DNA from 2 places in the Candidatus Pantoea communis genome. Region 2 is predicted to be linked to the other one. Evidence: predicted binding sites of a transcription regulator. Region 2 holds the regulator's gene; the other holds the start of a gene.
What was found. Region 2 encodes LexA, which represses DNA repair genes until DNA is damaged. Its sites were predicted from a motif close to TNCTGTATGTACATACAGNA; they were not measured.

Region 1 (3,171 bases), on a different contig from region 2:
CACACAGCAAAGCCAGAAATAACCAAAAGCAATATTAAACCGAACTGCTGCGCGTAAATTCACACAACGCTGTCAGCCATGTCTACAGACACTGATTATCAACTTTCTTTTGATATACGGGGACGCCGTTCCCCGGATAACACAACGATTCTTTGCGATAGATTTCCAGTCGCTCAATGAAGTGCTCACTTAAATTTTCTGACTGCTGGCGCCCTGCCTCTGCCCGGGTCACCGGCAGACTCAGACGCTCTCCTGACGCGGCTCAATCCACGTTAATAGGGTTGCGCTCTTCTCGGGACCGGGCTGCAGAGTTATGTGACATGATGAACCCTCCGGATAAAGGTTTACCGCCTATGCTGAATAGCAGGAGGTGCTTATGTGTGGACGTTTTGCGCAATACAACAGCAGAAATGATTTTTTCGAAGCTCTGGGCATTGGCCCGGAGGAATTAACCTACGACGCAGAGCCCATCGGCCGTTATAACGTGTCTCCGGGCACGAAGGTCCTGTTACTTAATGAGCGCGACGGCGATCTGAAGTTTGACCCCGTGTACTGGGGCTATGGTCCGGAGTGGTGGGATAAGCCTCCGCTCATCAACGCCCGCAGCGAAACAGCTGCGACAGGGCGTATGTTTAAGCCTTTGTGGGAGCATGGCCGAGTTATTGTCCCGGCATCCGGCTGGTTTGAGTGGAAAAGAGACGGCGACCAAAAACAGCCCTATTTTATTTATCAAAGGGACAAAGAACCGTTGTTTTTTTTGGCCATCGGGAAGCCGCCTTTTGATCGGGAACACGGGCAGGAGGGTTTTGTCATCGTCACCGCTGCCAGCAATCAGGGCATGGTGGACATACACGATCGCCGCCCTCTTGTCCTCAGGGCAGACGCGGTCCGGGAATGGCTCAGTCAGGACACTTCACCGGCGCGGGCTGCTGAAATTGCGCATGACAGCGCGCTGCCTGAAACCGACTTTACCTGGCATCCGGTAGCGACAAAAGTCGGCAACGTTCACAATCAGGGGCCTGACATAATCCATTGCATTAATGGCAGCTGACAGGCGCCGGTACGGGCTACAGTTTATTTACCCCTGGTGAATAAGGATAAGATAATCCCGTACCGGCAACGGTTAATTTAGCACAGCGGCGCCCTGTCGCCATCGCCCGGTGCGGCATCGTCTGATTCGGTCCGCGTCCAGATGGCCTGACGGGTCAGCCAGAATCCGGATGAATGAAACACAATCCCCAGTTGCTCAGCCAGCGTCTGCGTCACCGGCAGTCGCCCCGCCAGAAAAGCCCAGGCTATATCGCTGTCCAGCCCGCTGCGATCACACAACTGCGTCACGGAGATATCATGCTCAGTCAGCAGATAAGCGAGAAAGCGTGCGGGAGAGGTATGGCCGTCCATAGATTACCCCGGGAGGTTATGAAGAGATTTCGTCCAGATTAATGCGCTCCGTCCGGTCTGCACAACGGGTCCGGAAAAAATACCTGCATTCAACTGCCAGAACCCAACGCTCGCCGCAGTCACGGCTGAGGCGTACCGCAGCTGCGCGAGGAACGAACAGCCGTGTCGAGGAAGCGTCACGTCACCGATGCCCGCAAAGACTGCTTACGCTCCGGTGCCGGGATTAGGAAAGAAAGATAAAGGAGCCCGACTGCGGAAAGCCAGGCGGCTGATGTACAGCCCGGAAACGCTTACGTACGTTGCCCGGGCCCGGTATCAGCATAGATGCCCGATGAGTGTGCGGCGGAAAATATTTTTTCTCCGCTCTCAGCCACATAAATCCGTTTCCGGACGTATCTGCCGGACTGCCTCTTGCCAGATAAATGCCACTCAATAATACTGTACATATAAACAGTGTTCTCAGAGGAGGATTTTATGCACCAATTACATACAGCACCCACCCTAACTCCCGCAACGTCTGCCGGGAGTTTACAGTGAAACCGGCAGCGTACAGCCCCGGCCTGATGCTGCTCTGGTCCCCCATCTTTACGCCGCGCGTACGGGTCCCGCTGTTCGCAGACCCGTGTGCCGCCGGATTCCCATCCCCTGCACAGGACTACGTCGAGTCCGAGCTCGACCTGAACGAACTTTGCATCCGCCGGCGCGCCTCAACCTTCTTTGTGCGCGCCAGCGGCAGCAGCATGGAAGGACTGGGGTTGTATGACGGCGACGTTATGGTGGTTGACCGGGCCGAGGAGGCAGCGCACGGCGATGTCGTGATAGCGGAGGTCAACGGGGAATTCACGGTCAAACGCCTGCAGCTGCACCCCCGCCTCGCCCTACTGCCCATGAATCCGGCCTACTCCACCATTTACCCGGAGGAGCTGCAGCTGCTCGGCGTGGTTACCTGGTTCTTCAACAGCACGCGTGCGCGCCGGAGGTAACCATGCCCATGTTCGGACTGGCCGACGTCAACTCGTTTTACGCCAGCTGCGAGGCGCTGTTTCGCCCGGACCTGCGCGGTAAACCAGTAGTGGTGCTCAGCAACAACGACGGCTGCGTCATTGCACGCTCAGCGGGCGCGAAGCTTCTGGGCATAAAAATGGGCGCCCCGTGGTTTCAGATAAAAAATGAGGAATATTCTGAGAAAATACATGTGTTTAGCTCAAATTACGCCTTATACCACTCTATGTCGCAGAGGGTCATGACGGCCCTCGAGGAGCTGACGCCAAAGGTCGAGCAGTATTCGATTGACGAGATGTTCCTCGACATAACCGGCATCGATGGCTGCGAAGACTTTGAGCACTTCGGGCGGCGCCTGCGCGCGCACGTGCTGGCCACAACCGGACTGACAGTCGGTGTGGGCATGGGCCCGACCAAAACGCTGGCCAAAAGCGCGCAGTGGGCGAGCAAAGAATGGAAGCAGTTTAAGGGCGTGCTGGCGCTGACCACGGGCAACCCGAAGCGTACCGCGACGCTCCTGCAGAATCAGCCGGTGGAAGAAATCTGGGGCGTCGGCAGGCGCATCGCTAAGAAGCTGAACATCATGGGCATTGAAAATGCCCTGCAGCTGTCGCGCGCTCACCCTGCCCTCATCCGGAAAAACTTCAGCGTGGTGCTGGAGCGCACGGTGCGGGAGCTGAACCGCGAATCCTGCATTCCGCTGGAAGAGTTCGCGCCCGCAAAACAACAGATCGTCTGCTCGCGATCGTTTGGCGAGCGCATCACGTC
Region 2 (3,171 bases):
ATGTGTGGCGGCACCAGCCCCTGATGGTAGAGCACGTAAGAGAGCAGTAGATAGTCCATGTGGCTGCGATGGCAGGGCACATACACAATCTCATGGCCATCTTGCGCCAGCTGACGGACTCGCTCGCCACCGTTGACGTTGATGCCCTGATAAAGGCGGCTCCACAGCCAGCCCATCACGCGGTCTGTGACGCGAATGGCCTCATACGAGAAGTTCGCTGCGACCTCTTCCATCATCTCAACAGCATTCTGCTGGGCTTTCTCGTGCGAGATTTTTTTGCTACGCGCTTCATCTTCAACCGCTTTTTCAATCGCTTTGGATTGCAGCAGCTTGTTGAACAGATCCTGACGCGCAGGCAGACGTGGGCCTACAGCAGCCAGGCGCTGACGCGCGAAGTGAATGCGAGCCACGCGTGCCAGCTTCTGGGCAATCGACTTATCCGTACCGTGCTCCGTCGCCATCTGGCGCAGGGAAACGGTCGGCGAGAAGCGCACAAAGCTGTCACGTCCGTGCCACAAAATGGCGAAGAATTTCTCTACACCATTAAGGATGCGCAGATGTGGCGTATCTTCTCCCTGGATTTCGCGTCCCGGCGCACGACCAAACATCACCGCCACCGGTAACATCTGTACGTCGAGATCAGGGTTACTGCGGTGCAAATCGAGATAGTCGTGGAATAGCTTCACCGACTCAGGATTGGCAACGAAATAGGGGAATACGCGTGGGCCATCATGAATAAACACGTGACGCGGCAGTAGCGTGCCGTCGATCTCCAGCGGAGCCAGCGGATCGGGCAGATCATGTTTCAGGCACTGTGCCCGAAGAGTGAGCAGGTCAGCCTTTGAATCATAAGGCAAAACATACATCACTGGACGAGTCGGATCGATCCCGTGTTCTGAGACAGGATCGGTCGGAATGACCTTACTCTTTACCAAAAAAGAGAGTGGTAAATTCAATAGTTTGTAATAAAGTTTACGCCAACCTGACATAGACAACTTAAAGCCTCTTGTTAGCAAAGCGCGGCAAGCATACCAGAAAGTGCAACGAAGATCTGTGGCTTACACGACCTCAGATAGCCCACATATTGACGCCAAATCACATCAAGGGTTCCAAAGCATGGCAAATAACGTCACCGGTATTCAAAGAATAGTGAATGCAGCCGGTTATTCCTGGCAGGGCTTGCGCGCCGCCTGGAAACATGAAGCCGCATTTCGTCAGGAAGCCATTGCTGCACTGGTGGCGATTGTGGTGGCTTGCTGGCTGGATGTTGATGCGATTTCCCGCGTACTGATGATTGGCTCCGTGGTGCTGGTGATCATTGTTGAAATCCTGAATAGCGCCATTGAAGCGGTGGTGGACCGCATTGGGCAAGAGCGCCATCCTTTAGCCGGACGAGCAAAAGATATGGGCTCAGCGGCGGTGTTGCTGGCTATCTTACTGGCTCTGTTTGTCTGGATCGCACTGCTCTGGTCGCATTTGCGATAGGCATTCCAGAATCTTCAAACCGCTGATTTTTCCCTCTGTTTTGGTTTTCATTTCGCCAATACCTGTATATACTCACAGCGACTGTATAAACAACCAGGGGGCGGGATGAAAGCGTTAACCACCAGGCAGCAACAGGTCTATGATCTGATTCGCGACCACATTAACCAGACCGGCATGCCGCCAACGCGTGCGGAAATTGCTGCGCAACTGGGTTTTCGCTCGCCCAATGCTGCGGAAGAACACCTGAAAGCACTGGCGCGTAAAGGCGTCATCGAGATTGTATCCGGCGCATCTCGCGGCATCCGCCTGCTAATGGAAGAAGAAGTCTCCGAAGGGTTGCCGCTGATCGGTCGCGTGGCCGCCGGTGAGCCGCTGCTGGCGCAAGAGCACATCGAAGCGCACTATCAGGTTGATGCCAATCTGTTTAAACCTACCGCCGATTTTCTGCTGCGGGTGAGTGGTATGTCGATGAAAGACATCGGGATTATGGACGGCGACTTGCTTGCCGTGCATAAAACCCAGGAAGTCCGTAATGGTCAGGTTGTGGTGGCGCGCATTGATGATGAAGTGACCGTCAAACGCTGGAAAAAGCAGGGTGCCATTGTGCATTTGCTGCCAGAAAACACCGAATTCCAGCCGATTGTGGTCGATACCCGTGAGCAGGCTCTGACCGTTGAAGGTTTGGCTGTGGGCATCGTACGTAACGGCGAATGGCTTTAATCTCTCATTGAATTCCCCCGCTGCGGTTGGTCGCTGTGCTGACCGCAGTCTGATACATTGATTTTCCTCTTCAGGCTGATTGCCGGTTAATGGTCCTATTGACCAGCGCAACAATGGAACGGGCGAATGCGGCTGTTTTCCTCTTCAGATAAAGCATTGTGGCGGCTGGCGCTGCCGATGATTCTCTCCAATATTACCGTTCCGCTGCTCGGTGTCGTCGATACGGCAGTGATTGGCCATCTCGATAGCCCCATTTACCTCGGTGGCGTGGCGGTAGGTGCAACGGCGACCAGTTTCATCTTTATGTTGCTGTTGTTCCTGCGCATGAGCACCACGGGTTTGACTGCGCAGGCGTTTGGCGCGAACGATAAAACCGCCTTAGCGCGGGCGTTGACGCAACCTCTGCTGATCGCCCTGGTGGCGGGCGTGCTGTTTTTATTACTGCGCGCGCCCTTCAGTTTGATCGCCGCCTCATTAATGGGCGGCAGCCCGGAAATGCAACACCAGGCACAAATTTTTATCAACATTCGCTGGCTTAGCGCACCGGCGACCTTAGCCAATCTGGTGATTTTGGGCTGGTTGCTTGGCGTGCAATATGCGCGAGCGCCGATGGTGCTGCTCATTGTCGGTAACCTGGTGAATATCCTGCTCGATCTCCTGTTTGTGCTGAAGCTTCACTGGGGCGTTGCAGGTGCGGCGGCGGCAACGGCGGTGGCAGAGTACGTCACGCTGGGTGTGGGGTTATGGATGGTGGTACGTGTGCTTAAGTTGCGCGGCATTTCTTTCAATCTGCTAAAACAGAGCTGGCGTGGTGATGCGGCACGCCTGTTCCGGCTCAACCGCGACATCATGCTGCGTTCGCTGATGGTGCAAATCTGTTTCGCGTCACTCACCTTGCTGGGCGCGCGTTTAGGGCCAGATGTTGTTGCGGTGAATGCCGTACTGCTGATGTTCCTGACGTTTACG

Region 1: umuD (translesion error-prone DNA polymerase V autoproteolytic subunit) is a predicted target of LexA. The motif match lies at 1,838-1,857, and genes of this name have one in related genera.

The regions. Positions count from the first base shown of each region.
Region 1 is NZ_VWXC01000042.1:2,237-5,407, forward strand. Features, by position in the region: gene F3J37_RS27295 (hypothetical protein) at 1-22, shown strand, start outside; gene F3J37_RS27300 (SOS response-associated peptidase family protein) at 377-1,051, shown strand; gene F3J37_RS27305 (XRE family transcriptional regulator) at 1,129-1,401, opposite strand; gene umuD (translesion error-prone DNA polymerase V autoproteolytic subunit) at 1,965-2,384, shown strand; gene umuC (translesion error-prone DNA polymerase V subunit UmuC) at 2,393-3,171, shown strand, end outside.
Region 2 is NZ_VWXC01000009.1:156,116-159,286, reverse strand. Features, by position in the region: gene plsB (glycerol-3-phosphate 1-O-acyltransferase PlsB) at 1-989, opposite strand, end outside; gene F3J37_RS13885 (diacylglycerol kinase) at 1,117-1,485, shown strand; gene lexA (transcriptional repressor LexA) at 1,591-2,205, shown strand; gene dinF (MATE family efflux transporter DinF) at 2,332-3,171, shown strand, end outside.